DNA from 4 places in the Virgibacillus sp. Bac332 genome. Region 1 is predicted to be linked to each of the others. Evidence: riboswitches for the same ligand, from Rfam matches in the RefSeq annotation. Region 1 holds a riboswitch; each other region holds the start of a gene.
What was found. A riboswitch is a leader RNA that binds a small molecule or an ion and turns the genes downstream of it on or off. The one in region 1 is predicted to bind S-adenosylmethionine.
Positions count from the first base shown of each region.

Region 2: it holds a riboswitch for S-adenosylmethionine, as region 1 does, so the genes downstream of both, metK (methionine adenosyltransferase) here and D9782_RS13180 (methionine biosynthesis PLP-dependent protein) in region 1, are expected to answer to the same signal.
Region 3: it holds a riboswitch for S-adenosylmethionine, as region 1 does, so the genes downstream of both, D9782_RS21725 (YezD family protein) here and D9782_RS13180 (methionine biosynthesis PLP-dependent protein) in region 1, are expected to answer to the same signal.
Region 4: it holds a riboswitch for S-adenosylmethionine, as region 1 does, so the genes downstream of both, D9782_RS04350 (phosphoadenylyl-sulfate reductase) here and D9782_RS13180 (methionine biosynthesis PLP-dependent protein) in region 1, are expected to answer to the same signal.

Region 1 covers NZ_CP033046.1:2,772,393-2,780,301, forward strand. The annotation lists gene D9782_RS13175 (anthranilate synthase component II) at 1-593, opposite strand, end outside; gene pabB (aminodeoxychorismate synthase component I) at 1-16, opposite strand, end outside; gene D9782_RS13180 (methionine biosynthesis PLP-dependent protein) at 647-1,762, opposite strand; SAM riboswitch class I at 1,838-1,941, opposite strand; gene D9782_RS13185 (ROK family transcriptional regulator) at 2,263-3,453, shown strand; gene D9782_RS13190 (asparaginase) at 3,457-4,452, shown strand; gene D9782_RS13195 (glutathione ABC transporter substrate-binding protein) at 4,468-6,033, shown strand; gene D9782_RS13200 (ABC transporter permease subunit) at 6,089-7,009, shown strand; gene D9782_RS13205 (ABC transporter permease) at 7,033-7,909, shown strand, end outside.
Region 2 covers NZ_CP033046.1:4,072,255-4,080,163, forward strand. The annotation lists gene D9782_RS19950 (tRNA 5-(aminomethyl)-2-thiouridylate-methyltransferase MnmM) at 1-96, shown strand, start outside; gene D9782_RS19955 (tetraprenyl-beta-curcumene synthase family protein) at 290-1,372, opposite strand; gene D9782_RS19960 (gamma carbonic anhydrase) at 1,453-1,974, shown strand; gene metK (methionine adenosyltransferase) at 2,245-3,441, opposite strand; SAM riboswitch class I at 3,739-3,849, opposite strand; gene pckA (phosphoenolpyruvate carboxykinase (ATP)) at 4,118-5,704, shown strand; gene D9782_RS19975 (IS1182 family transposase) at 5,944-7,635, shown strand.
Region 3 covers NZ_CP033046.1:4,432,860-4,440,768, reverse strand. The annotation lists gene metE (5-methyltetrahydropteroyltriglutamate--homocysteine S-methyltransferase) at 1-630, opposite strand, end outside; gene D9782_RS21730 (bifunctional homocysteine S-methyltransferase/methylenetetrahydrofolate reductase) at 660-2,510, opposite strand; gene D9782_RS21725 (YezD family protein) at 2,737-2,898, opposite strand; SAM riboswitch class I at 2,993-3,109, opposite strand; gene D9782_RS21720 (glycoside hydrolase family 13 protein) at 3,183-4,955, opposite strand; gene D9782_RS21715 (sugar ABC transporter substrate-binding protein) at 5,315-6,589, shown strand; gene D9782_RS21710 (carbohydrate ABC transporter permease) at 7,042-7,909, shown strand, end outside.
Region 4 covers NZ_CP033046.1:925,530-933,438, reverse strand. The annotation lists gene D9782_RS04375 (peroxiredoxin) at 1-258, shown strand, start outside; gene D9782_RS04370 (MBL fold metallo-hydrolase) at 347-1,756, shown strand; gene D9782_RS04365 (TetR/AcrR family transcriptional regulator) at 1,885-2,457, shown strand; gene D9782_RS04360 (DMT family transporter) at 3,107-3,457, shown strand; gene D9782_RS04355 (DMT family transporter) at 3,457-3,771, shown strand; SAM riboswitch class I at 3,977-4,079, shown strand; gene D9782_RS04350 (phosphoadenylyl-sulfate reductase) at 4,247-4,972, shown strand; gene D9782_RS04345 (assimilatory sulfite reductase (NADPH) flavoprotein subunit) at 5,085-6,917, shown strand; gene cysI (assimilatory sulfite reductase (NADPH) hemoprotein subunit) at 7,008-7,909, shown strand, end outside.

The DNA.
Region 1 (7,909 bases):
TTTTTGGCGAATGCATCTATTTGTCCAACCTTTCGTGTGAAAAAGTTCTCTAATAACTGTAGCCCTTGTTCGGATAGTATTGCTTCAGGATGAGCTTGAATTCCTTCTATTGGATAAGTTTTATGGCGAATTGCCATAATCTCACCTGTAACTGATTTTGCGCTTATTTCAAAGCAAGAAGGTAGGGTAGCCTCCTGAACAATAAGTGAATGATACCTTGTGACAGCTAACGGATTTTTAAGCTTTTTGAATATACCTTTATGATCATGGGTAATCATTGAAACCTTACCATGCATTGGTTGTTTGGCTTTTACAATACTAGCACCAAAGGCTTGAGCAATCGTTTGATGCCCTAAACAAATTCCAATTATTGGATATAGCGTATACAGTTTTCTTACAATCTCTAGACATATACCTGCAGAAGCCGGGTTTCCAGGTCCAGGAGAGAGCAATATGCTAGATGGGTTTAATCGTTTAATGTCTGCTATTGAGATTTCATCATTGCGAGCGACATATACTTGCTGGTTTAGCTGCTTCATATATTGTACAAGATTAAATGTGAATGAATCATAATTATCGATGACTAATATCATGTAGTTACCTACTCTCTTATAAACACTTCATGCGTTATTATAGCAAATGTAGGTTAATAAGCATATGTATCCACTTCAATTAATGCTTGTTTTAAATCCTCTATTAATTCATTTGGTTGTTCAATTCCAACTGAAAACCGTAGCAGTTGGTCGTCAACACCACGCTTTATTCTTTCATCTCTAGGTATGTCAGCGTGAGTTTGTGTTGCTGGATAAGTAATAAAACTTTCCACCCCTCCTAAACTTTCAGCAAAAATGATAAGCTTCAAACTTTGAAGGAAAGGATCTATCCATTTACTTTTTCGTAAGCGAAAAGATAACATACCACCTCTTCCTGGATATAGAACATTATCAACCATTGGATGCTCTTGCAAAAAGGATACGATAAGCTTTGCATTGGCTTCATGTTTTTCCACCCGAAGCGCAAGTGTTTTTAATCCTCGAATTAATAGCCAAGAGTCAAAAGGTGATAGCACAGCACCTGAAGCATTGTGGTAATTGGCTAATTTTTCAGACAAGGATTTACCTTTTGCCACTACTAATCCAGCGAGTACATCGTTATGACCACCAATGTATTTCGTGCCACTATGAATGACGATATCAGCCCCTGACTCAATTGGCCGTTGAAGTAGCGGGGTCAGAAAAGTATTGTCAACAATTAATAGTACATTATATTGGTGCGCTAATTCCGCAACTTTTACAATATCTATCTCTTGCATTAGGGGATTTGTAGGTGTTTCAATAAAGATTGCTCTTGTTTTCGAGGATATCAGTCGCCGCGTTTCTCCGTCATTCTTGAAATCTGTATATGTTGTCTGAATTTGATATGCAGCGGCGTAATGCTCTAATAATCGGTACGTTCCTCCGTATACATCACTCGTTACAATGAGTTCATCCCCAGCATTAAAAAGAGAGAATACTAATTGAATGGCTGCCATTCCAGAACTGCAAGCATACCCACTGTCAGCGGATTCCAATTTAGCGATTCCTTCCTCTAGTAAGGTTCTTGTAGGATTTTTCGTTCTTGAGTAATCATAGCCTGATGATTGTCCCAGTCCGTGGTGCTGGTAGGCAGTTGACAAATAAATAGGTGCGCTAACTGCTCCAGTAGCTTTATCACTCTTATTTCCTAATTGTACTAATTCTGTTTCAATGCTTCTTCGTGACATAATATCCATCCCTTCATTCGATGAAAAAAGCCTCTTCTAATTAAATAAGAAGAGGCTTACATCATTCGGTTACTCTTCCTATCTGCATGCTTTCGAGCATCTGGAATTGGCACAGTTCTCTTTATAAGTCTGTTGCCGAGGCTTCAAAGGGCCAGTCCCTCCACCTCTCTGGATAAGAAAATAGTTTATGTAATTTTTAAAATAGATTACAGTTGTTTTTGCTATTTGTCAAGGGAAACTTAGGGATTTACTCCAATGTACAGTTTACAGCATTTAGATAACATGGTTTCATCTGAAGATAAGTGGAAAATAATAGCAGATACGAAATATCGCAAGAAATAAATTAGTTAAAACATTCTAAAAATTAGTTGACTAATTTTTCGAACTAATCTATACTATTAATAACTTCACAGGAGAAACTATTTGGTTAAATACTGGAAAAATATAATAAATAGTAAAAAATCAATGGAATAAGCCATTTAATTCTGGTTATTAATTACATGATGTTAATAGGTGATCAAATGAAAATTAAGAATCAAGATTTTTTAAAAAAAGAAAATAGAAGTTTAGTCTTAGAAATAATTCTTAATCAAGGTCCGATCTCACGTGCCGAAATTGCCAAACAAACGTCGATGAGTCCTACTTCTGCTTCTCGAATTGTTGCATCATTACAAGAAAATAAGCTAATAAGAGAGATGAATATGTCTAGCGAAGGAATTGGCAGGAAGGCCACTTATTTTATTCCAAATGAACATTCTGTATTCTCAATTGGTGTTGAAATTGACCAGAAAGTTATTCGGATCGGTTTAATGAATTTTATAGGAAAGTTAACCATTCTGAAGTACTTTGACTATCAATCAATAGATCCAGTGGCAACAGTTCAATTTATAGCAGACCATATATTACAAATGATTGACGACGAAAATCTTACATCGGATCAAATTGCTGGAGTTTGTATTGGCTTACCAGGACTTATTGAGAATGACAAAGGTGAGGTGAAATTATCTGCGCAATTTGATTGGAAAAATATCCCTTTACAAGAGATGGTTGAAGAGAAAGTAGGCTTTACCGTATTCGTGGACAATGAATTAAAATTGAAAGCGCTTGCTGAGTATATTAGTGATCCTGAACCAAAAAAAGCGTATATGGCAATGATTGGTTTTGGTAGTGGGGTAGGTTCTGCGTTAATAAAGAAAGGAGAAATCTATCGAGGTGAAGGAAACTTCTCAGGAGAAATCGGACATACTATCGTTGATCCTTATGGAATTTATTGTCCATGTGGGAATTTTGGCTGTCTCCAAACGTATATTGCTGAAAAGTTTTTGTTAGATGAAGCATCTAAAACAAAAGAGATTGAAAATATTCAGGCCTTAATCATTGAATATGAAAATGGAGAAAAGTGGGCAAGAAATATAGTTGATAAAGCAATTACCTATGCAGCAATTACGATTAATAATGTTGTTTGCGTATACAATCCAGATTCCGTCGTTCTTGCTGGTAGTTTAATTGAAAGGTTTCCGCAAATTAAAGATCAAATTATTGAAAAGTGTGAGAATCAGATGTGGGCACCTGTCATGAAGACATTTCAATTACGCACTACAAAAACGGGAGAAGATGGCGTTGTGATAGGAGCTGCCATGATTGTACTACAGCATTTTATAAAAAATATTCATGAAAAGAGTGGGGTTTAACCTATGATATCAACACCTATTATTGCTGAAGAATATAGAGGAGGAACATTAGAAAATGTTCATCAGGGATTGATTTGTGTTTTAAATGAAAAGAAGGAAATACTTTATGAATACGGTGATGTAAAGCAGTCCGTTTTTTATCGGTCAGCGATGAAACCATTACAAGCAATTCCCTTATTCACCACAGATATTATGGAAAAGTATGATTTAACAACCGAAGAAGCAGCTTTATTTACGGCATCTCAAAGAGGTGAATCCTATCATCAAGAGGCTTTAGAACGTTTAATGAATAAACTGCAATTGTCAGAAGACATGCTGGTTTGCCAACAGAGCTATCCCTTAAATGAACAACCAAAGATTTCCTATATCTGGGAGCATTTACCTAAACGTAAACTTTTGCATAATTGTTCTGGTAAGCATTTGGGGTTTCTTGCTTATTCCAGAGAGAAAAACTATGATCTATCAAACTATGAATGGTTGGGTCATCCGCTTCAACAAGAAGTTTTAAACTATGTAGCAGATTTGTCGGAAACCCCGAAGAAAGAAATGAAAACCGCAATTGATGGTTGTGGAGTTCCTGTTCATAGCGTTCCGCTAAAAAACATGGCTATTTCATTCTTAAAGTTCATTCAGCCTTCGATGATACATGATAGTCGGGTTGCAACGGCTGTAAAAAGAATAGGAGAAGTTATGAACAAACACCCTAGAATTGTCGCTTCACATAACTTTATTTGTACAGCTCTGCTTGAGGATGAAAATATTATTGCAAAAGGAGGAGCTCAAGGAGTCTATTGCTTGGCGTTAAAGAGAGAAAAAATAAGCATTTCCTTAAAGGTGTTAACTGGTTCTGAATTAATTTGGCCACTATTAGTAGCTAAGCTACTACAAAAGTTAAATTATCATAATAAAGAAACGATTGATCGTTTGCTTAATATTCGATCAAACGAAATCTTCAATGATAATGGGAAAGTGGTTGGAGAAACAAAAATTCGATTATAAGAGGGGGAGCAATCGATGACAAATAAATGGATACGTCTAATGATATTACTAGGAATAATAGTAGTTGTATCAGCGTGTTCTTCAGATGCAAATAGTGATAATGATCAAGGAAATAAAGGTGAAGGTGATAAGGAATTAACCATTGCAATTGATCAAAATTTTGTTACATTGGATCCGCAAAATGCTGGAGATACCGTTTCAATTTTTGGTACAAGAGCAATGTATGAAGGGCTAGTAGGTTTTAATGAACATATGGAGATTGAACCTGTTCTAGCTGAAGATTATCAAGTGAGTGATGATGCTTTAACCTATACATTTCAGTTAAGAAAAGACGTGACATTTCATGATGGAGAACCTTTTAATGCTGACGCAGTAAAAGCTAATTATGAGCGTATTATAGATGAGGATAATGATTTACGTGCTAAAAGAAACCTTCAGTATGTGGAAAAACTTGAAGTTATAAATGAGTATGAAGTTGCGTTTATATTAAATCAACCATTCAGTGCCATGTTAAATAAATTTGCAATGGTGCCTTTTATAAGTCCAAAAGCACTTGAGGATGATGAAAAAGACATCGCGTTACATCCTGTTGGGACAGGGCCCTTTAAATTTATTGAATGGAATCAAGGAGACTCACTTGTTTTAGAAAAATATAATGATTATTGGAATGCTGCCAATTCCGATGCAGAGAAGGTTACATTTAAGCCGGTCCCGGAAAACGGCTCTAGAGCTGCTATGTTAAAAACAGGAGAGGCGGATTTTGTTTATCCTGTTCCTCAACAAGATATAAAAGAATTAGAATCGAATAGCGACGTTGTGATTGAAAAAACACCATCTACAATAGCCAGATACGTTTCTATTAATACATTTAAGGAACCATTTAATAATGAAAAAGTGCGAAAAGCAATGAATTATGCAGTGAATAAGGATGCATATATAAAAGTAGTAAAGAATGGGTATGGCAATATATTAGACTCAACCATGTCAACGGAAACACAATACTATACAAAGCAAGAACCATATGAATTCAATTTAGAAAAAGCGAAGGACTTATTGACTGAAGCAGGCTATGAGAATGGGTTTGAGGCAGAGATCTGGGGGAATACAAGCTCAGAAACACTTCAAGGCATGGAATTTATTAAACAACAGCTGGCCGAGATTGGCATTGATGTAACGATTAAGTCAATGGAAGAGGGGACGCTATCTGATGAAATATACACGCCAGAAACACCAAAGGATGCAAAGGTACAAATGTGGTATGTAAGCTGGTCTCCTTCATCTGGAGATGCTGATGGAGCAACTCGCTCGTTGTTTAGTAGTGAATACTTCCCACCAAATGGCGCAAATACAGCATATTACAACAACAGCGATGTAAATACATGGATTCATGTAGCAAATGAAACTTCCAATATTGATGAACAGGAGGAAATTTATGCCAATATTCAAAGTACTGTTTATCGTGAAGCACCTTGGATCTTTTTAGCAACAGATACGATTCTATCAGGTCACCGTAAAAACCTTGAAGGTGTTTATGTTTTACCTGACGGTTCTGTGAGCATTAAAAACGCGCAATTCAAATAAATAGGCTGCGGGAGCTGGTTGTTATCAGCTCCCTTTATTGGAGGTGTTAAAGCATATGTGGCAATACATAATTAAACGAGTGCTTGGACTAATACCACTTGTCCTTGTCGTCTCATTTGTTATCTTTATGTTTATTCATTTAATACCTGGTGATCCAGCTCGATTAATTGCTGGTAAAGAAGCAACATATGAAGAGGTACAGCAGATTCGTGAAAGTTTGGGCTTAGAAAAACCTCTATTCGTTCAATATTTTGATTATCTTAAAAGTCTTTTATCTGGTGATTTAGGTTATTCAATCCAGTCTGGTGCTCCTGTCAGTGAATTAATAGGAGAAAGAATTATGCCTACGCTTGGTTTGACCTTTCTGAGTATTGGATGGGCACTTGTCGTCGGAATTTTATTAGGGATTATTTCTGCTGTTTTTCGAAATAAGTGGCCGGATTATTTAGGGATGCTTACAGCAGTATCTGGTATTTCCCTTCCTAACTTTTGGGTGGGGCTAGTTCTTATTCAACTATTCTCTGTACAATTGGGGCTGCTTCCGACAGGGGGGGCTGATGCCTGGCAAAGTTATCTCATGCCATCGTTTGCGTTAGGTGCAGGAATTATGGCTATGATTGCTAGATTTACGCGGTCTTCATTGGTAAATACCTTGAAACAAGATTATATCCGAACAGGTAGAGCAAAAGGGCTAGGCGGTAATGCAATTATATTTGGGCATGCGTTAAAAAATTCTCTGATTCCTGTGGTAACAATTGCTGGTCTACAGTTTGGATTTTTATTAGGCGGTTCAGTAGTAGTAGAAACCGTTTTTAGTTTTCCTGGACTAGGTCGATTACTAATCGATTCCATCCAAATACGAGATTACCCAGTAGTACAAGCGGAAATTTTACTTTTTTCCTTACAGTTTATTTTGGTGAATCTGCTTGTTGATATCATTTATAGCTTTTTGAATCCGAAAATTCGATATGAGTAAGTGATTGGAGGGATATGGTACGTATGATACAAACAGAAGCTATAACACAGGAACAGTTAGATAAGCAAAGGCAAGGACGTCTATACAGCTTTTGGAAAGAATTTCGTAAAAAGAAGCCAGCGCTGTTTTCCCTATTTTTTATTGGATTTTTAGTTATTGTTATGATAATTGGTCCCTATGTTGTCCCCTATGATCCTGCTGCTCCAGATTATAATAAATTACTAGAATCACCATCATTACAGCATCTATTTGGAACGGATGCATTTGGGAGAGATATCTTAAGCAGACTTGCGGTAGGAGCAAGAATTTCGTTAACAGTAAGTATTTCTGCAGTTTTATTAGGAGCCATAGTAGGGACAGTGCTTGGCTTAATAAGTGGTTATTTTGGTAAATGGATGGATCGTTTAATTATGCGAATATGTGATGTATTATTTGCTTTTCCAGATCTGATTTTGGCAATTGGGATTGTAGCCATTTTAGGACCAGGTTTAAAAAATGTTGTTATAGCCGTGTCCTTTTTTAGTATCCCATCGTTTGCTCGAATCGTAAGAAGTGCAACGTTGGAGTCGAAGGAAATGCTGTTTGTAGAAGCTACAAGATCTATTGGAGCCAGCAATCGCCGTATTATATGGAAGCATATTTTTCCGGAAACTATTCCAACAATTATTGTTTATTTCACGATGAAGGTAGGTACCGCTATTCTAGCAGCAGCTAGCTTAAGTTTTCTAGGACTGGGTGCAGAGCCATCATCACCTGATTGGGGTGCAATGCTGAGTAAATCTCGAGATTATATTGATTCAGCATTTCATTTAGTCTTCTTTCCTGGGTTGATTATTTTTCTTACCGTACTTGCATTCAACGTATTGGGTGACGGACTTCGTGATGTATTGGATCCAAAGA
Region 2 (7,909 bases), 1.3 Mb from region 1:
ATGAGGTTAAATCAACGATGGTATCATGTTTTACAATATGGCTTTATTAACCAAAAAAATAATCCGCCTTTTATAATCGCTATTCAAAAAAGATAATAATGGTCTATCTCCATGCAAGGTACGCCTAGTTTCTGAGCGTGGCCCAACACGCGCCTATTTATCCACATGGGCAAATTTTGTAATTTCCTAGACTACCAGTAAAGTGGAGGACCTCCTCCACTTTTATGCTACTATACGTATTTTCATTTTCCCTTTTTATGAATATCATCCTTAAAATATCTCCCGCTACTCAATCCTGTCGACTACTAGTAACTAATCTTTTTAAGTAATAATAACTTCTCGTGTTCCAGTGAAAAAATTTCGAAGCTACTCCACTCGCTTTTAATAATTGTCGCTTCATTTGACGAGAGCCGTCAATTAACTTGACCTTTTCATCTCCTAAATACAACCCAACTAGACCCTGCAGTACCATTTGATGAAATGGAGCATCTGGTAGCATCGTTGAATTAACGTGAGCTTCTAATAAAAAGTGCCGAAATCGTTCCTGCATCGTTATTTGATCTGGGTAATAATTACAGAAGTTCAAATCTTCCTCTTCTTTATCCTCCACTTGGTCGATATAATAATCAAGTAAAATATGCAAGCACTGAATATATGGAAAATATCCAGATACTAATCGGCTTGCTCTGTCTGAACTAAGTCTCCCAGCAAACCCATAGCAGGCCAAACAATATATTCCAAGCGTAGATCCTGCTGCTGCTGAAAATTCATACCAGCTTAACGGATATGCATTCATATTCTCTGACCACTTTGTTAATCGTGGTATACGTTCTTCCATGATCACATGCTTGTGTACCTGTAAATCCATATACAATTTTGCCAATTTAAGCGCATGCTCTTGGAAAAGATCAATGTGATTTAGTGATGCTAGTGCTTCATTACAAGTTCTAACTAACTCTTTCAAATACCCTTTGTCATCTTTACTTTCAAAATACTTATAATAATCCGTTTTACTATCATTACAAGATAGTGCATCTATCATAGCATGATGTAACAATCGGAAATTTTCTGGATCCATAGAATTACTACGATCACAAAGATTATCTAAATAGTCACTTATCGTTTGATATGCAACAATAAATCGTACAGCTTTCTGCCAGTTTTGATGTGCTAATATGCTATAAACTGCTCCTCCTTGACAATGAAAACGTTTGGAAGAAATACTTGATAAAGCCTGAGTTCTCAATTCTTGATCGGGAATTTCCGCAGCACGTTTTTGCCAATAAACTAACTCTTTACTTACAGCTGGAAAAATTTTCAGATAAACGGTTGCCATTAAAATTATTGGGTTATTTGGTACATGATTGCTCAACTTGCTGCCTCCAATCTACATTGTCCCCGCTATAATTTTGTTATACTGTTTATATCACCATATTATCCAGGAGGATTCAAATGATACATTCATATAAAGAAAAACAACCACAAATTCATGAAACTGCATTTATTGCAGAGGATGCAACCATCATCGGTGACGTTACAATTGATGAATATTCTAGTATATGGTTTAAAACTGTAGTTCGTGGAGATGTTGCACCTGTGAAAATTGGTAAAAGAATTAGTATTCAAGATCTGTCCATGCTTCATCAAAGCCCTAATCTTCCCTTAATTATCGAGGATGATGTGACAGTCGGACATCAAGTGACCCTGCACTCCGCCATGATTAGAAACAAAGCTTTAATTGGTATGGGTTCCATTATTCTTGATGGTGCGGAAATAGGTGAAAATGCATTTATCGGAGCCGGAAGCCTTGTGCCACCTAGAAAAACGATTCCGCCACATACGTTAGCTCTTGGTAGACCAGCAAAAGTAATCCGAGACTTAACTCTAGAAGATTACGCGGAGATGGAACGTGTACGAAAATCATATGTAGATAAAGCAATCTACTACAAAAAATATACAAATTCCGGTAAGTAACTTCAAGAACAAAAGCGATTGGAGCTAGTCAACGGAGATAAAGGAATCACGGTGTGCTTGCAAGCCAATGATGACTTAGATTAGGGCGATTCGTGAAGTCACCTAGATTCTGTGCGCTGGAGCTGGACGCAGCTCAACACGCCTTCTTTATCCTTATGGAAAATATTGTAATTTAGACTATGAAAAAAGGCAGCCTAGAAGATTAAATCAGCTAGGTTACCTTTTTTCGTATCATAACCATTGTGAAGCTAAAGGATGATCAAGACTTTACTACTTAATAAGTGCTTTCAATTGCTCAACTTTGTCTGTCTTCTCCCATGGAAATAAAATGTCTGTTCTTCCAAAATGCCCGTAAGCAGCAGTATTTTTATAAATAGGTTTTTGCAAGTCTAACATACGAATAATACCTGCTGGTCGTAAATCAAATAATTCTCGAACAGCTTTTACTAGTTGCTCTTCATTTACAACACCTGTTCCAAAAGTGTTTATCGAAATAGAAACAGGTTCTGCTACACCAATGGCATAGGCTAGCTGTACTTCACAGCTTTTGGCAAGCCTGGCAGCCACTATGTTCTTTGCGACATAACGGGCAGCGTATGCAGCTGACCGATCAACTTTAGTAGAGTCTTTTCCACTAAACGCTCCGCCACCGTGTCTAGCATAGCCTCCATACGTATCAACAATAATCTTTCGACCTGTTAAACCTGCATCCCCCTGAGGTCCACCAATAACGAAACGGCCAGTTGGATTAATAAAATATTTAGTCGTCTCATCTAATAACTCATTTGGTACTATAGGGCGTATAACATGCTCTATCAAATCTTTTTCTATTTGCTCTGTAGCTATATCCTGATGATGCTGTGTAGAAATTACGATGGTATCAATTTTAACAGGTTGATCATTTTCATCATACTCAACGGTTACCTGTGTTTTACCGTCCGGTCGTAAGTATTCTAATGTCTTATCCTTCCGAACGTCAGCGAGACGCTTTGCCAACTTATGTGCCAATGAGATTGGAAGTGGCATCAATTCGTCTGTTTCATCACAAGCAAAACCAAACATTAAACCCTGATCACCAGCACCTATTGCAGCAATCTCTTGATCGCTCATTTTTCCTTGTCTTGCTTCCAATGCTGTGTCAACTCCACCAGCAATATCAGGTGATTGTTCATCAATGGCAGTTAATACTGCGCATGTCTCCGCGTCGAACCCAAATTTTGCGCGAGTATATCCGATTTCTTTTATAGTTTTACGAACAATAGCAGGTATATCTACATAAGTAGTAGTGGATATTTCACCCGCTACAAGAACAAGTCCAGTTGTAACAGTTGTTTCACATGCCACTCGGGCATTTGGATCTGTTTTTAATATCTCATCCAAAATAGCATCTGAAATTTGATCAGATATCTTATCTGGATGTCCTTCTGTTACTGATTCAGAAGTAAACAAACGACGATTAGCAGCCATGTTGCTAAATCCTCCTTCAAATATCGATTACGGAACTCTATTTATCAAATATGCTCATTCAGTAATAAGTACTAAGGTTAAACTGAAATAAGAAAGGCACCAGAAAGATTACCTACTACCGTATATTCTATTGTCACTCCTGGTTCACACGTACACGCAGGCGAATGACAATTTAGCTTAGAAATTGACTAATATGTTTATAATCGGGTTAAAGTTAGTCATCTACGTGTAGAATTTTTATAACTAATAAAAAAAGCCTTTCCCGCTTGTCATGAGGAAAGGATTGCTGGCCTTTCGCTCTTATTGTTCAAGGAAAAAAATCTCCTTGCATCAGGTTAGCACCTTTTCACTAAAGTGATGGTTGCTGGGCTTCATTGGGTCTGTCCCTCCACCAACTCTGAATAAGAGAGTATCCGTTCGAAACTTAGCTTATCGGAAGAAGCTTAATGTGTCAACTAGTTTAACTGTATTCTCAGAAGTTTTTTACTCATACTAAAGGAAAGAAAGATTCTGAACGACATTTTTTGCTGTAAACATTCAACATCTTATAAAAATTATTTTATATTTAGTATGGACTATTAACTTAAATGTGTTATACTAATAAACATATTCAGGATTATTTGGTCGTTCAACAAAAGAACGTGAATACAATTTCACATAAAGGCAGGTATTTAACATGAAAACGGTAGAAAAGTCTTTCGTAAAAGAATTATACACGCATAAACAGCTACAAACAAATTTATCCGTACCTCAGCTTGTTGAAAGAATTTTAGCAAGAGAAGAAGGCATGTTAACCGCAACAGGTGCAGTTCAAGCAACAACAGGATCTTATACCGGTCGCTCCCCAAAAGATAAATTTATTGTTACAGATGAAGTAAGTGAACAGCAGGTGGATTGGGGAACAGTAAATCAATCCATTGATGAATCTGTATTTGATCGATTGTATGAAAAGGTTATTTCCTATTTAAAAAATAAAGAAGAGCTATTCCAATTTAACGGATTTGCTGGTGCAGACCACGCGTATCGCTTACCAATACAAGTTATTAACGAATATGCCTGGCACAATCTATTTGCACGGCAGTTATTTATAACTCCAACTGCTGATGAGTTACTATCACATCAAGCTGAATTCACAGTAATATCAGCCCCTACTTTTAAAGCAGATCCTGAAGTAGATGGTACGAACTCAGAAGCGTTTATTCTTGTTTCTTTTAAAAAACGAATCATTCTAATAGGTGGTACCGAATATGCAGGTGAAATTAAAAAGTCTATCTTTTCAGTGATGAATTTCTTACTACCTCAACAAGATGTATTATCTATGCACTGTTCTGCTAATGTTGGCAAAGAGGGAGACGTGGCTTTATTCTTTGGTTTATCCGGCACGGGGAAAACCACCTTATCTGCTGATCCTTACAGAAGATTAATTGGTGATGATGAGCATGGTTGGGGTCCAAATGGAGTATTTAATATTGAAGGCGGATGTTACGCAAAGTGTATTCATTTATCTCAAGAAAAAGAGCCGCAAATTTATAATGCAATACGATTTGGTTCTGTCCTTGAAAACGTTATTCTTAATAAACAAACAAGGCTACCTGATTATGATGACACAACTTTAACAGAAAACACAAGAGCAGCCTATCCAATTGAAAACATTGATAATATCGCAGTGCCAAGTATTGCTGGGCATCCAAATACAATTATCTTCCTTACAGCAGATGCTTCGGGAACATTGCCGCCAATAAGTAAATTATCAAAAGAGCAAGCAATGTATCATTTCTTAAGTGGCTACACAAGCAAGCTTGCAGGTACGGAGCGAGGAGTGACAGAACCACAGGCTACGTTCTCTGCATGTTTTGGATCACCATTTTTACCTTTAGCTCCGGCAAAGTATGCGAAAATGCTTGGTGAAAAAATTGATTTTTATCAATCAAACGTGTTTCTTGTAAACACAGGATGGACTGGGGGATCTTACGGCATTGGTAAACGCATGAAGCTGTCTTATACACGTGCAATGATTCATGCTGCATTAGAAGGTGAACTCAATAGTGTAGAGACAATAAGAGATAATATTTTTGGATTGGAAATCCCTATCCAAGTTCCAGGTGTTCCCGATGACGTCTTAGTTCCCGAAAACACATGGGAAGACAAAAACGCTTATCAAACGGAAGCAAAATCACTTGCCATGAAGTTTCATCAGAATTTCCAAAAATTCACGGAAGCAAGCGCTGATATTATGCAGGCTGGGCCAATTTATAAAGGATAATTTATCGTTTCCTCATCCCAAAAGGATTTATTATAAATGAGTGAAAAAAGTTGTATAATTTACTGTTCAGCTATAACAGCTGGTTGGGGCTGGGACAAAACCCAGTAACTGAAAAAAGTGGTACGCCAATTTAGGGCGTATCACTTTTTTTACTTTTTTCAATATTTATATACGCAAAAAGGATACCTTCTGATAAAGTTAAAGTAACTACACAAAAACTTAGAAAAGAGGTATCCTTTATGTTTAAACATTATACCATGAATCAAGTCGTTTTGCCTTTAGATTTTGAAATGAAATTACAAGAAAATGATATCGCCTATGCGGTTAACCATATTGTAGAACATATCCCAGAGGAATCATTTGTGGGATTTTTGCGTGAAACAGGTTGTCCTGCATACCATCCACGCATGATGATGAAGATTATCTTATGTGCCTATACACAGTCTGTTTTTTCTGGCAGAAAAATAGAGGGATTAATCAAAGACAGTGTACGTATGATGTGGTTAGCACAAGGCTATGAACCAAGTTATCGTACCATTAATCGTTTTCGTGTTCATTCCGAAGTAAAAGAATTATTACGTCAGTGTTTTGTCTTATTTCGTTGTCAACTTGTTGAAGAGAAGGCGATTGAAGAAGAGGCTATTTTTATTGATGGTACGAAAATAGAGGCAAATGCCAATAAGTTTACCTTTGTATGGAAAAAATCCATTGAAAAATACAGCACCGATTTAATAGAGAAGTCGAATCAAATGTATGAGGAATTACTGGAAAAAGAAATTATTCCTGAAATAGAAAGGGAAAGTTCCGATGAACTTTCAAAGGAAGAACTCAGTGAAGTGGTTAAAAAGCTAGATGAAAAAGTAGAAAAATATGATAAAGCAATCGAAGAAAGCAAAGAAGCAAAAGAACGCAAACAACTTCGTTCCGAACGAAAAGAACCCAAGCAATACCGTAAACAATTCCAAGATTTTGAAGCTCGTAAACACAAATATCAAAAAGATATGGCAATCTTAGGCGATCGCAATAGTTATTCTAAGACAGATCATGATGCCACTTTTATGCGAATGAAAGATGACTATATGAAAAATGGTCAACTTAAAGCAGGTTATAATGTACAAATTGCGACCGAAGGTCAATACACATTAGCCTACGATGTATTTCCAAATCCTACGGATACTCGCACGTTTATTCCTTTTCTCGATAGTATTGAAGATAGGTACTTTCAATTGCCCGAGCATATTGTCGCCGACGCAGGTTACGGTAGTGAACAAAATTACAGTAATGTACTTCATAGAAAAAGAACGCCACTGATTACTTATAATTCCTATCGGATGGAAAAGAAAAAGAAATATAAAACAAATCCTTTCCATGTATCCAACTGGGACTACGATTCAGACGGAGACTTTTTTACTTGTCCAAATGGAAAGAAAGTACCTTTTCAATATCTATCGAATCGAACAGATAAAGCCGGATTTAAACGAACCTTTCGTGTCTATGAATGTGAAGATTGTTCGGGATGTCCATTACGCGTTCATTGTACCAAAGCAAAAGGGAATCGAAAGATTTATTACAATGCTCAATGGGAACAGCAAAAAGCATATATAAGAGAGCAGCTTTCAAAAGAAGAAACAGGAAAAATCTATGGTAAACGAAAAATAGATGTAGAACCTGTCTTCGGATTTTTGAAGGCCAATTTGCGTTTCACTCGAATGTCGGTGAGAGGCAATTCGAAAGTGGAAAATGAATTAGGATTTGCCTTTATGGCGGTGAACTTAAGAAAGTACACCGCCATAACACAAAATTCATGTATTTATGATAATGAAAAAGATTCCAGCTATCTATTTTTGATAACTGGAATCTCTTTTTTACTTCTCCAGGCTAGTTATGTCCCAGCCCCTTTTTTTAGTCTAGTAAATTATAAAGCGTATTGAGCTGCGTCCAGCTCTAGTGCCCAGAAACGAGGCGACTTCACGAATCGTCCTAATCTAAGTCATCATTGGCTTGCAAGCTACCGTGCTTCCTTTATCTCCATTGACTTGCTCCAAGTGCTACGTTTCTATTCGGGAGCTTGCGTTTCTGTTCCATAAATATTTTCGTACTATTCGATCATCTATTCATTTGACTTATTTTTTTCTAGGCATTCACACATTTTCTAAGCTGTTCATAAACTGTGTTGACATATAAATATTTGAAGGGGTCGAATAG
Region 3 (7,909 bases), 1.7 Mb from region 1:
AAAGATAGGCTCGTCTATCTGGACCCATGTAGCTCCTGCTGATTCTAATTCCTCCAATATTTGCAGATACAATGGAACAAACACATCCAGTAATTCATCGAATTCTTCCTCTTTATACCCCTTTGCTAAGCTTAAATATGTGATTGGGCCTAAGATTACAGGTTTACCGTCGATACCTAATTCTTCTTTTGCTTCCTTATAAAAAGCAAGTGGACGATTTTCTGTTAGTATAGGCTGTGCATGTTCCAATTCGGGAACAATATAATGATAGTTCGTATTAAACCACTTGGTGATTTCTGAAGCAACAGCATCTTTAGTTCCACGGGCAATAGCAAAATAGGTTTCTAAATCAACCTTTCCACCATTGTAAGAAAAACGTTCTGGAATAACACCGAACATTGCTGATGTGTCAAGCACATGATCATAGAAAGAGAAGTCACCAACTGGTATTAGATCAATGCCAAGCTCCTGTTGCTTTTTCAAATTTTTTAACCTGATTTTATCTGTTTCTTTAATTAATTGTTCTTTTGTAATTTCTTCCTTCCAAAAGCTTTCCAGCGCTCGTTTCCATTCTCTTTTTTCTCCAATTCTTGGGTAACCTAAGTTAGAGCTAATTGCAGTAAATGTCATTCTTTTTCCTCCTGTAATTTGTATTTTGGTTATATTCGTTTCATCATTGATGAATGGTTTATCTCTAAAGATTTATGGATATAGTTTACTAATTGTATACTGATGTCATAACGCATAAATGGGGTTACTAAATAGATGCCTTGGAAATGTGTTAGCGCAGTATCAAGCAATTCCTTTGCAATCTCAATTCCTTGCTTGATGGACTGTTGCTTATCTACTGCTACGTTTTTCATTCGTTGCCGAATAATTTCTGGCATTTTAATTCCTGGTACTTCATTGTGCAGGAATTCTGCATTTTTGGTTGATGTCAATGGCATAATGCCTACATATATTGGCTTATCTATATGCTGTGTTTCTTCGGCAAGCTCGATAATTTTTTCTTTACTGTATATTGGTTGTGTTAGAAAGTAATCAGCACCTCGATCTATTTTTCTTTCCATTCTCTTAACAGCTTTATCTAGTCTTGCAACATTGGGATTAAAGGCCGCACCAACTTGAAACTTAGTAGGTTGTCTAAGTGATTTACCAGAGAATGACAAACCTTGATTAAATTGTTTTATGAGTTTAATTAAGTCAAGTGATGTTAGGTCGAAAACCGATGTTGCCCCAGGGAAATCTCCTATTTTAGTAGGGTCTCCAGTAATGGCTAGGATTTCATTGATCTCAAGTGCATGTAATCCCATTAGATGTGATTGCAATCCGATTAAATTGCGATCTCTACAAGTTAAATGCACGAGTGGTTTGATACCGATTTCCTGTTTGATTTTTGCAGCGATTGCTATATTGCTGATTCTAGGTGTTGCCAATGAATTGTCAGCAAGTGTAATTGCATCAATACCTGCTTTATCTAAAGCTCTAATCCCTTCCAAATACTCCTCCGTATCTAAGTGTTTCGGTGCGTCGAATTCAACGATAATAGAATGTCTTTGCTTTACCATATCTATTAAGCGGGGCTCTTTATCTATTGGACTATTACGAATTTCAATCGGTTCTGCTTTAGGAATTACTTCTTTTTCCTGTAACGGCTCTAAATCTTTAACGCCCTCTGCAATTGCTTGAATATGGGCGGGAGTTGTTCCACAACATCCTCCAAGAAGCCTTACCCCTTCATTACGAAAATCTTTGGCACAGCTTTTAAAATAATCTGGCTCATTTTCATAGATAAGTTTTCCGTCACGATATGCAGGAAGACTAGCATTTGGATAAGCTGCAAGAAATGACCTTTCTAGTAAAGGGACCTCCTTTAAAGAATCAAGCATATGAAATGGACCTAAGCGGCAATTAATTCCGACAATATCTGCTCCTGTGTTTTGTAACCGTTGTAATGCCTCTGGTAAAGGGATGCCGTTTTGTAGTATACCTGCCTCATGCATGGATACATTCGCTATAATTGGTAGCGCTGTCTCTTCTCTAGCTATTTCAAGTACAGTTGTCAACTCTTCTAGATCGTAGTAGGTTTCTAAGATTAGACCGTCTACCCCCTCCAATAGTAAACAATATAACTGTTCTCTAAAGCTTCTCTTAATTTCATCATTCGTGGCTTGAAGTGTTTGTGTACCATGTATACCACCAATCGTTCCAAGCACAAATACATCCTCACTAGCCGTTTGCTTTGCTATTTTTATAGCGGCTGTATTGATTTTTTTTACTTGATCCTCTAATCCATATCTGGCGAGCTTAATATAATTGGCACCATACGTATTTGTTTGAATTAAATCAGCACCAGCATGAATATATGCTTGGTGAATTTGTGCAATTTGTTCTTCTAATGTAAGATTTAATTCTTCAAAGCAGTGATCCACTCCATAGGAATAAAGTAAAGACCCCATTGCACCATCACCAATAAGGATTCTTCTATCTAATTCAGTTAATAAATCCATCTCTCATCACACTCCTTTCCAATTTTTATTTAAAAAAAGACACCCTACTAATACGAAGAATATATTCTTCTTCAAGTGGGTGCCTTTAGTCGTCTAATCAGCATAAGCGAAAGTTATTTAAGTAGCTTTACTTCGACTTTGCAAATATGGCCATTGGTGTTCCAATAAGCGCAACATACGAACAAAGTGGAGTAATAATGAAAGAAGTGAAAGAATTATTTTCCTATCACTTTCTCTTTACTTTTGGTTTTAATGGATAGCGTTTTTTCTCCGTTGTGTCAATTTGTGTAACCTCTCCTTCATGAACCGTAATTACTAATGATCCAAACTCGACCCTTTGAATTGCTGAAATAATATCGTTTATTTTCGTATCATCGATCTGTGCCATCTGATCCCTCCTTTTAAATCACCAAAATAGTTAGAGAAAAAAATAAAAACCTCTTTTCAGATTGAAAGAGGTTTGATTGGCTTATACATTACAGTTCCCATCTTTCAAACAACTTTCGTTTGCTGGATTTAGCACCGTATTACTCTTTTTGAATGAGTATGGTTGCCGCAGGATCAATGGACCAGTTTCCTCCCCTGACTCTCGATAGGTAAATTATGAAGTTTTGATTGTACTCATTATCTTAGAAAGTAAATAGACTGTCAAGAGAAAATTTTAAAAAATTATTACATTTCAAAAATACGATAGCTAAGTGGCTGTATTATTAATGGATCGGTTTTAGAATCCAATGCTTTCCTGATCATTCCTTGTTTTGATAGGAACCATTCACTAATAGATTTAGTCTCGTCCATGATAGAATGGATGCTAAGCTTTGTTTTCATTTTTCCTGCGTGTAAAATAAAAACTAGGCGCCTATTTATATTCCTTTTTTCATAGCAAATAAGATTTGCTTCATTATCATCATAAATAAATCTGAAATTACCATAATTGCCAAAAAGGGGATCTGTTTTTCGCAATGTGATGAGTGTTTGAATGAATTGAAATAGTTCAAGATTTTGCCTGTTGGTGTTCCATTCCATACATGAGCGACATCCAGGATCTTCACCACCTTGCATGCCAATTTCATCACCGTAATAAATGCAGGGTGTTCCCGCAAATGATAGTTGAAATAAATACATTAATTTTACTTTTTCTACATTACCATTTGCTAATGTTAACACGCGAGGCGTGTCATGACTATCCAAGAGATTAAAGGCTACTTCATTAATATTTCGTGGGTACATATGCAGTAATGTTGAAATTGACGCTGTAAAGTCAGATGCTTTTATTTCATTTTTGCCAAAAAAATCAATGACACTGTTTGTAAATGGATAATTCATAACTGCATCAAATTGGTCTCCATGTAGCCAAGGCATTGAATCATGCCAAATCTCACCTAAAATATAGGCATCTGGTTTGGCCTCTTTAACTGTACGACGGAAGTCTCTCCAGAAAGAATGGTCAATTTCATTAGCAACGTCTAAGCGCCAGCCATCAATGTCGAATTCCTTAATCCAATAACGAGCCACTTGTAATAAATAATTTCGTACTGCAGCGTTTTCTGTATTTAATTTGGGCATTGTCGATACAAAAGCAAACGTATCGTAATTTGGTACTGGTTCCGTACGGATAGGAAAATCTTTTATATGAAACCAATCCGTATAACTTGATTGCTCCTGTTTTTCTAGTACATCCTGGAACGGAGGAAAGTAAAATCCACTATGATTAAAGACAGCATCGAGCATTATTTTTATTCCACGCTGATGACATTTTTTAACCAATTCACGAAACAGCTTCTTGTCTCCAAATTGTGGATCAATTTCCATGTAATCTATCGTATCGTACTTATGATTTGAGTGCGCTTTAAAAATCGGTGTCAAGTATATTCCATTAATTCCTAATGCTTCTAAATAGTCAAGGTGGTTAATTATTCCTTGGAAATCTCCTCCAAAAAAATTAGTGGGGCTAGGGCAGGTTGAATTCCAAGGTAAACTTCCCTTAGGATTTAATTTCTCATTATCATTTGCAAAACGTTCAGGGAATATCTGGTACCATATTGTTTTCTTAACCCAGTCAGGTGGGTTGAAAACATCTGTTTTGTTCAAGTATGGAAAACAAAAATAATGAGCTATGTCTTTAGGAGGATGTGTAAAAAATCCTCCCTCACTGTAAATATAGGATTCTTCATCGTCAGAACAAATGAAAGCATAACGCATTCTTCGGAATGTAGGTTTTACTTGTGTAAACCAAAAATCATGGAAATGAGTAGAGCCTGATTTTTCCATCGGTTTTATGGTTGTCTGCCATTGACCATCTATCCAATCATAAGGATCACCATGGATAAGATCAATGGATTGTATATCACTCTTTTTTGTTTGCAAGAAAATATGTAATGTATCACAGTCATATGCATAGGCGAAATTATTTTTTGGTCGGTGATAGATAGCTTCTTTGTGCATTTTTCTCCTCCTTTGTACAATCGTTTGCGCTATTTTAAAAATAAGACGAAAATTTAAGGAATGTTTATCCCATATATAACTGACGATAAGACCACACTTCAACCAATAAAATGAAAACAATATAGGGAAGCGGGGGATAAACAAAACCCCAACAGGTTGAAGATTCACTTTATCGATTATCTTAACATTATTTATTTAATAATGTAAGCGCTATATTATTAGAAGAGTAAATAATATGAAGTTTCTAAATTTCAGTTGTGTTTTTAAAGAGAATCTGTATAATTAATATACAAAGATTGCGCAAACGTTTTCATTAAAAATGCAATCTTTCAAATTAATAAATTTAGGAGGAGTACAGGGTGAAAAAAAGCTTCATTTATTTATTTGTATTGGTAGTAGTGGCTGGGATTCTAGTCGCTTGTGGACCAGATCAACCAAAGGAAGACTCTAGCAACGATGGGAAAGCCGCAGAGAATGAAATGCCGGAAAAACCAGATTCTCTGAAACTTTGGGTGAATGCAGAGGAAAAACAACAAGAAGCAGTTAAGCAAATTACGAAAAATTATACGGAAGAAACAGGTATTAAAGTAGACATGGTTCCAGTGGATATGTTGGAGCAGGTTGAAAAACTGGACGTGGAAGGACCTGCTGGGAACGGACCTGATATCATTTTTCAACCACATGATAGAATTGGTGATTTAGTACTTAGGGGATTAGTAGAACCAGTCAATTTCGGAAATAAAGAAAGCGATTACACCGATACCGCTTTACAAGCTGTACAGTATGAAGATAACTATTGGGGATATCCTGCCGTCATTGAGACGTATGCAATGTTCTATAATAAATCGTTAGTAGAACAGACACCGGAAACAATGCAAGATATTATGTCAATTGCGGAGAGAGATACAGATACAAGTAGTGATGAATTTGGATTCTTAATGGAAGCAGCTAACTTCTATTTTGTTTATCCTTTCTTTTCTGGAAATGGAGCATATGTTTTTAGGAATGAAGCTGGTAACTATGATATTTCAGATATTGGATTAGCTAATGAAGGATCTGTAAAAGGAGGGGAACTTGTACAAAAATGGTTTGATAATAACTATATTCCTCAAGATCTGACTCCAGATATTATGAATGGTTTATTCCAAGAAGGAAAAGTTTCAACTGTTATCAATGGACCTTGGATGGTACGAGAATACTCGGAAGCTTTAGGTGATGACCTGGGTGCAGCTCCATTACCTGTTTTAGAGAATGGAGAAAATCCGAAGTCATTTGTAGGAGTTAAATTCTATATGTTGTCTTATTATTCCGAGAATAAGGAGTGGGCAGAGCACTTAATGGCTTATATTACCAACTATGAAAATTCGATGATTTATTACGATGTTGCTGGAGAGATTCCTGCTCGTGATGATGCGATGGAAGATCCAGTAATTGCGGATGATTCGATCTTTTCAGCATTTGCGGAACAAACGCAGTATGGTGAACCTATGCCAAGTGTTCCTGCTATGCAGCAAGTTTGGGACCCAATTAATGATGCATTAAATTTTATCTCTAAAGGGGAACCAGTGAAAGATGTCTTGGATGAAGCCGTTGAAACGATTCAGGGGCAGATAGACGCATCTGGAGCAAATTAGGCACAAGACGCTGGGACATAACAAAAATGGACTAAAAACGAACAATAAAGGGAAAATTTAATCAGTAAGGGTTTTGTGTATCCCCCACTGATGGTTAGTACCACAAGGGTACGACCTAAAGGCCCTAGAACCAATCGGACATTTACTGGCAGTTGATTTCCCACTTAATCCATATTGGTTTCACATTATTGCTTGAAGTGAGGGACTTACTGCCAGTTATATGCGGGATAAACCACGCCAGCTTCTGAAACATACGTAGACTTCCACGGTAAGAAAGGCATCACAATGTATTAGCTTGAGAAGTCTCATCAGTTGTCCGCACAAAGCGAAGTGTTTTCGAAGAGCTTCGTTGTACGAACCATCATTTTTTTTATTGGGTCAAAACACTTTTGTCCCAGCCTCAAGATTTTTAGAGTTACCAAGTGATTTGTGAAATATAGGAGGAGACTGGAATGGCAACAAATGATAGTAGTAGCGGTACCTGGATAAAAAAACCTCGTAATATTGCTACGATTTTATCCATTATTCCAGGATTAGGGCAATTATATAATCGTCGTTTTCTGAAAAGTATTATCTTTTTGATTGTGACGGTATCATTCTTGGTTACAACATGGCATTATATTGATATTGGAATATGGGGATTATTCACTTTGGGAACAATTCCTCGAGATCATCATTCTATTCAACTACTAATACAAGGGTTAATTTCACTAATTATTTTAGGATTTGGAATTGCTATCTATGCTTTCAATTTGAAAGATGCTAGATCAGATGCAATAGCTAGGGAGAATAATAGACCAAATCCGACTTTAATTCAAGGCGTAGCAGCCTTTTATAACAATGGCTTCCCATACTTTATGATTCTTCCTGGTTTACTATTGCTTTTATTTATCGTGGTAGTACCGTTATTGTTTATGTTGGCATTAGCATTTACTGATTATAATCAATACAATGCTCCACCACGACACTTATTAAGCTGGATTGGCTTTGATAATTTTGTGGATTTAGCTAATGTAGGTATTTGGAAAGATACATTCTTAAGTGTATTCACTTGGACAGTAGTTTGGACAGTAGTGGCTACAACTTTCCAAATTATTTTAGGATTGTTTTTAGCATTACTCGTTAATGACAAGCGAATTAAATATAAGCGAACGATTCGAACGATTTTAATTCTACCGTGGGCAGTACCAGCATTTGTATCGATTCTAATTTTTTCTGCCTTATTTAACCCGACTTTTGGTGCCATTAATCGAGATATCTTAAGTCAATTTGAAATCATGATTCCTTGGCTTTCGGATCCATTCTGGGCAAAGATAGCAT
Region 4 (7,909 bases), 1.8 Mb from region 1:
GTCATAGATGAGAAGCAGACGATTCGCGCACTCATTTATTATCCACTTACAACTGGACGGAATATGAATGAGATTGTTCGCCTTGTAGAAGCATTGCGAACAACGGATGAATATGGTGTATCGACTCCAGCTAATTGGCAATCAGGTGACAAGGCCCTTGTCAAACCACCACAAACAAAGCAGGAAGCAAATGAACGAATGAATGATCAGGACTATGATTGCGTTGATTGGTATTATTGTCAGAAAGAAATGAAGTAGAAAAAGTTCCCCGGCTCTCCTTAGTCGGGGAATCTCCTAATAGTTCGTTTGTTAGAAATGTATGGAATAGAAGGAGGTTATTAGATAGATGTATTTAAAATACTTTTATGATTCTTCCTTAGCGCAAGCTTCTTATATGGTAGCCTGCCAGTCAACTGGAGAAGCTGCCATTATTGATCCAGCAAGGAATATCGATGCATATATCCATCTTGCTAATGAGCAGGGGTTTCATATTTCCGCAGCGGTGGAGACACATATTCATGCTGATTTTGTATCTGGTGTCACAGAACTATCTCGGCGTACGGGAGCGACGATTTTTTATTCGACGGAAGGACCGAACAATGGAGGGTATGATTGGGATGATTGTTTAACCGTTCAAGGATTACGAGACCAAGACATTATAACCATCGGTAATGTCCAACTCAAAGCAATACATACTCCTGGTCATACACCAGAACACATGGCATATGAGCTAACAGATAAGGCGACAGCCAATTTGCCAATGGGGATATTTACGGGTGACTTTGTTTTTGTAGGAAATGTAGGTCGCCCAGATCTTCTTGAAAAGGCGTTAGGTGTGAAAGACTCTGCTGATAAAGGAGCTCGGCAGCTGTTTAAGTCGCTACAAAGGTTCAAACAATATGCTGATTATATACAGATTTGGCCAGGTCATGGAGCTGGAAGTGCATGTGGTAAAGGTCTTGGCTCCATACCTACTAGTACAGTAGGATACGAGCGAATGTATAATCCGGCATTTCAGTTTACAGAGGAGCAGCCCTTTGTGGACTTTTTGCTTCATGGCCAACCAGAACCACCCGCTTATTTTGCCAAGATGAAAGCAATAAACAAAAGGGGAATGACACCGTTAGCCAATGTGCCTGCCGGTGTAGAATTTCAATTACAGGGAGACTGTATCGCAGAATTAGCAAAAGACAAGAAAAATATAGTCATTGATACTCGAAATGCTATCGATTATGCTAATGCTAGTCTTCCAGGAACAATAAACCTTCCATATCCCGGGTTATTTGCTGATTGGATAGGTAAGCTCGTTGATTATGAGTCCAACATCTATTTCATAGCTGAGCCATATCGCTTTGATGAATTAAGAGAAATCGTTATAAGCATTGGTATGGATAAGCTTAGGGGGTTTTTCTCTACATCGTTAATTCAAACGGCATCCAGTCTACGTTCGTACCAAAATCAATCACCAACAGAGATTGAACGAAGGTTTCAAAAGAATGAAGTGCAAATTTTGGATGTGCGTTATCAAGATGAATGGGAGGAAGCACGCATTCCAGAAGCAATACATGCTTCGCTGCCACATGTAAAGGAGCGAGTCAAAGAGCTGTCCACAAGTAAGCCGATAGCTGTTCACTGTGCCTCTGGAAAGCGTTCTGCGATAGCCGCAAGTATATTATTAAATGAAGGCTTTGAAGTAATTAATATACGAGGCGGAATGCTACAATGGAAAAATGAGGATTTAGGTTGGACGAAATAGGATAGTAAAACGATTCCTTCCGTCAAGTTTTTGAAGAAACAAGAGAGATGCTTGACAGGAAGGAATTTATCCTATAAAATGACTGAAAGTCAGTCAAGAGAAATGAATACTATGAAAGGGGCGGTGATATGGATAATAAAAAGGAAAAAATTACGAAGTCTGCTATTCATGTGTTTCGTGAAAAAGGGATAGAAAAAACAAAGGTTTCCGACATTGTAAAAGGCGCAGGCATCGCACAAGGAACCTTTTATTTATATTTTCCCTCGAAACTTGCAGTTATGCCTTCAATTGCTGAAGTGATGGTAGAACGAATCGTAGAAGAAATGGAGCGAAAAGTAAATCGAGAAACGGCATTTACGGATCAATTAGGTCAAGTCGTCTCCATTATATTTGACCTGACAAAGGAATATCGGGAAATATTTGCGCTGATTTTTGCTGGATTAGCCTCAAGTGACTATTTGAGTGAGTGGGAAAAAATCTATGAGCCTTATTATGCCTGGATGCAAGAATTTCTTGAGCAACCAAAGGCTGCTAGTAAATTACGAGATTCGATTGATATTAACGGAACAGCTAAATTACTAATTGGCCTAATTGAATCGGCCGCTGAACAATCCTATCTGTATGACCAACAAGACGAGGAGTCTGCTAAACAAAAACAACGAGAAGTCTTAGAATTTGCATTACATGCATTATGTAAGTAATTGGACTTGGTGTAATCCAAGTTTTTTATTAAAAGATAAGAAAGTATAAAATCAGTGCAATGACTGCGTTAAGCCAAGTAGTTATTTTGAAATGTTAGATGTATATTGGCAATGCTCCGACTAATTACTTCGCTTTCCGTGGGCACGGCCTCAACTAACTTTGCAAAGAAGAACACGTTGCAAAGTGGATTTTCGGCTCGCGCTAATCCCGCAGGAGTCTACGTAATTAGTCTCCGCTATGAGAAGGTGCAACAATTCTTGTCATAAGTAATAGGTTGACTTTTTTTACAATGGGTAAAGTGAAAATCGCTATCTGTGAGTATAAAAGCAGCTGTGTTACTTCATGCTAGCGTTGTAGAGCCTGATAATAGCGAAGGCCGGCCACTTCAACTCCTGTGGGAAATGTTTGACCTGAAGATCCACTTTTTTTGAGCGGGTTTTGCTAAAAAAGTTAGCTGAAGGACAAACCCCACGGAAAGGGAAGTGGGCAGCCGGAGTGGTGGTCAAGCAGTAGCTATTATTCCATAATAGCTACTAGAGGGAGCGTAAATCTGAGCATGTAGTGATAAGGACTGAGCGAATTTTGCTCAGGTTTTCTAAAAATATAATGACTGAAAGTCAGTCATGTGATAAAGGATGAAATACAGAAATGAATAAATCATGGATATATGTTGTATTAACGAGTGTTTTTGAATTGATCTGGATCTATGGATTTAATACCGCTAACGCTTGGTGGCATTGGGTCCTAATCATAGGAGCTATCCTTTTAGATCTCCATTTCCTGTCTAAAGCTTGTGAAAATCTACCAACAGGTACCGTATATGCGATATTTGCTGCTGCGGGAACAGTAGGTACAGCCATCATGGATATTTACTTGTTTGGTGGAAGTTTAAATGTAGGAAAAATGTTCTTTATGTTGATTCTAGTTCTAGGGGTTATTGGCTTAAAACTTTCTGATCAACCGGAACAGTCTGAAGCGACAAAGGGGGTTCAATCCTAATGGGTTGGTTATTTATTGCGAGTGCATCTGTATTTGAAATGTTAGGTGTCTTAGGTTTACGTCTCTATAGTCAACAGAAGACTATACGAAATGGACTGCTTTATATTGGTGGATTAGGTGGTTCATTCATCTTTTTATATGCATCCTTCTCGTATTTACTTGTAAGTGTGGCATATTCTGTGTTTATTGGCATTGGAACGGCCGGTGCGGTATTGATGAACATGATTTTCTTTGGTGAATCTACGAATAAGTATCGAATTGCTAGTTTGATTGCGATTATTATTGGAGTTACCGGGTTAAAAGCATTATCATAAGCATATTAGAATACACATGCTTTTGGGAGAATAGTACGTTCACATTTAGGTGATTCTTTTCATGATCTAAAAAAATTTATTGTCACATCTGGCTTGTTTTTTGTATATAACATGAATATCAAACTATTCTCATGTTTTGGAAAAAGGCATTGACTTTTTCTGGAAAACCATTTAATATATCAAACAATACAGTCATAGATTTTAATTCTTATCAAGAGAGGTGGAGGGAAAAGGCCCTTTGAAGCTTCGGCAGCAGGTTATTCTAACACTGTGCCAATTCCTACAGACAATGGTCTGATAGATAAGAAGAGTGCAAGATACCGTACAAATTACTCTTCTTATCACATGGATAGGAAGAGTTTTTCATAGCATGTTTATGTTTACCTCACTGCCTATTTCCAGTACATTTGTTTGCCTAGACCTTACGCCTTTATTTTTAAGAATAACGTAGGAGGGATAATGCGTGACAAGTCATATGCTGTCATATCAAGATTTTACTGTTGATCCTTTTAAAGATTTTCTCCCTGAGGATGAAACGAAAGGAGCCTCTACCATTTTAAGTTGGGCATATGAGCAATATGGGGATTCCATCGTTTATGCATGTAGCTTTGGCGCAGAAGGTATGGTGCTAATTGATTTAATAGCAAAGGAGAAATCTGATGCAGAGATTGTCTTTCTAGACACAGGGTTACATTTTCAAGAAACGTATGATCTCATCGATGAAGTGAAAAAAAGGTACCCTGATTTGCGGATTCGCTTAAAGCAGCCTGATTTGACAGTGGAAGAACAGGCAGCAAAGCATGGCTCGGCCTTGTGGAAGCGACAGCCAGATCAATGTTGTTTCATTCGTAAGATCAAGCCTCTTGAAGAAGAACTAGATAAGGTACCTGCTTGGATATCTGGACTTCGTAGAGAGCAGTCACCAAGTCGTAGTAAAACAGACTTTGTGAATAGGGATGAACGATTTAAAAGCATTAAAATATGTCCGTTAATTTATTGGACTTGGGACGATGTATGGAATTATATTCAAAAACAACAATTGCCCTATAATGAACTGCATGATAGAAATTATCCAAGTATTGGGTGTATTCCTTGTACCTCCCAAGTAGCCGACTCTGATGATTTACGTGCAGGTAGATGGACGGGGCAAACGAAAACGGAATGTGGCTTGCATACCACGGTTAATAAAAGCGAATCGTGATGATCTGAGTATTCATCTTTTTTATTTCGTTTAATTCCTAGTAAATTAATTGGTATACTAAGTATTTGATTGTATAGGTATAAAAAAGAACTTAATAGTGAGGTGGAACGTGTTGTCGTTGAATGTAACAAATAGCCCTTTTAATCACGAACAAATAGAACAATTAAATCTCCTGTTACCTACTTTAACGGATCATCAAAAGGTTTGGCTAAGTGGTTACCTTTCAGCTTTTATATCAAAAGAAGTCCAATCTGGTAATCCAGACCCCCAAGCCGTCAGTCAAGCAACGAATGCTGGCACAGATCCGAGAGAAGTAACCGTATTATATGGATCGGAGACAGGGACTGCCCGCTCATTAGCAGAATCGATGGCTGAAAAGCTAGACGCAGCGAATTTTTTGGTAACTTGCTCCGCGCTTGATGACTTTAAGCCAAAGAAATTAAAGAAGACAGAGGATGTATTAATTATAACGGCAACCCATGGAGAAGGTGATCCACCGGATAATGCGATCTCTTTCTATGAATTTCTTCACAGCAGAAAAGCACCTAAATTGGATCATTTGCGTTTCGCAGTGCTAGCGCTCGGTGATGAGTCGTATGAATTTTTCTGTCAAACAGGAAAAGACTTTGATAAACGCCTAGAAGAATTAGGTGGAGAGAGGCTATATGACCGAGTAGATTGTGATTTGGATTTTGATGAGCAAGCGTCTGAGTGGATGACGGGAGTACTCGGGGTTTTAAAGCAGTCATCTGAAGTTGTTGACAATACCGTTCTAGCAGGTCAACAAACGGCAGGCACGTTCGTTTCCGAACAACCTGGTTTTTCAAGAACAAATCCATTTATGGCCGAGGTTGTGGAGAATATTAATTTAAGTGGTCGCGGTTCCAATAAGCAAACCCGCCATCTAGAATTGTCCATTGATGGGTCTGGCTTTACCTTCAAACCAGGAGATAGCTTAGGGATATTTCCGAAAAATGACCCCGTATTAGTCGATCAACTTATGAAGGCGATGAATTGGGATGCAGAACAAACTGTATCTGTGAATAAACAGGGGGAAATTAGGTCATTACGAGAAGCTTTACTTTCCCATTTTGAGATTACGGTTTTAACGAAGCCACTAGTAGAAAAGGCAGCTACATTATTTGCTAATGAAGCATTAACCGATCTATTAACAGCAAGCAATAAGGAAAATTTAAAGTCGTATCTTGAGGGAAGGGATGTTTTAGATTTAGTAACCGATTTTCCGCCTAAGAAGCTGCTGGCTGAGGATTTTGTCAGCATATTACGGAAGCTACCTGCTCGTCTTTATTCCATTGCCAGCAGCTATGAAGCCAACCCTGATGAAGTTCATCTAACTGTTGGTACGGTAAATTATTTTGCTCATGGGCGTGAACGTGAGGGCGTCTGCTCCAGTCAAGTAGCCACACGAGTGGAAGTCGGTGAGAAATTGCCAGTGTATATCCATCAAAACGCTAATTTTCAATTTCCTGATGACCCGGAAACGAGGGTGATTATGATTGGTCCTGGTACCGGGGTTGCACCATTTCGCTCTTATCTGGAGGAACTAGAGGAAACCGAAGCGGAGCAACAAACATGGCTCTTCTTTGGAGAACAGCATTTCTCCTGTGATTTCCTTTATCAAGTGGATTGGCAAAAGTGGTTAAAATCTGGTGTGCTATCGAGAATGGATGTGGCATTCTCACGGGATACCGATCAAAAAGTATATGTACAACACAAGATGCTTGAAAAAAGTAAGGATTTTTATGAATGGTTAAAAGCAGGCGCTGCTGTTTACGTGTGTGGAGACGAAAAGCATATGGCAAAAGACGTCCAGCAAACAATACTTACGATTTTAAGGCAGGAGGGAGACATGACTGCGGAGGAGGCTGAATCGTATTTGCAGCAAATGCGTCAGGAGAAACGCTACCAGCGAGATGTGTATTAATGGCTCTTGTTGGTTAAATAGGCATGTTATTTAGGATCCATGCTTGGTGCTATTACACGTGAAGATTAAGGAATGGAGGGAGTTTAACGAATGGCAAAGGGAAAGGACTCACTACATGAGACCACATTGGATGATATGGAGCGAATTAAAAAAGAAAGTAAATTTCTACGAGGTACAATAACGGAAGGACTTGCAGACCCAATAACAGGAGCTATTTCGGATGATGATAATAAAGTGCTGAAGTTTCACGGGAGTTATCAACAGGATGATCGTGATCTACGGGATGAACGGAGACGTCAAAAATTAGAGCCTGCCTATCAATTTATGCTGCGAGTGCGTGTTCCAGGAGGAATTGCCAGCCCTAAGCAATGGCTGGTGATGGATGAACTTGCTGACAATTATGCAAATGGAACGATTCGTCTAACCACAAGGCAAGCATTTCAATTACATGGCATCTTGAAATGGAATTTGAAAAATACGATAAAAGAGATTAACCATACACTTATGGATACTTTAGCAGCATGTGGTGATGTAAATCGAAATGTAATGTGCAATACCAATTCATATCAATCGGCGGTCCATGCAGAGGTTCAAACGTGGGCACAAAAAATTAGTGACCACCTCTCACCAAGAACCGGAGCATATCATGAGATTTGGCTAGATAAAGAAAAAGTAGTTGATTCGCGAGATGAAACGGAAATAGAACCAATCTATGGAACAACGTATTTGCCAAGAAAATTCAAGATTGGCATTGCTGTACCACCATCAAATGATATTGATGTATTCTCTCAAGACCTTGGCTTTATTGCTATTCAAGAGGCAGGTAAACTGGTGGGGTTTAATGTTTCTGTTGGTGGCGGTATGGGAATGACGCACGGAAATACCGATACGTATCCGCAATTAGGGCGGGTGATTGGCTTCTGTACACCAGATCAAGTAATTGCTGTAGCAGAGGAAATTGTTACAATTCAACGTGACTATGGAAATCGATC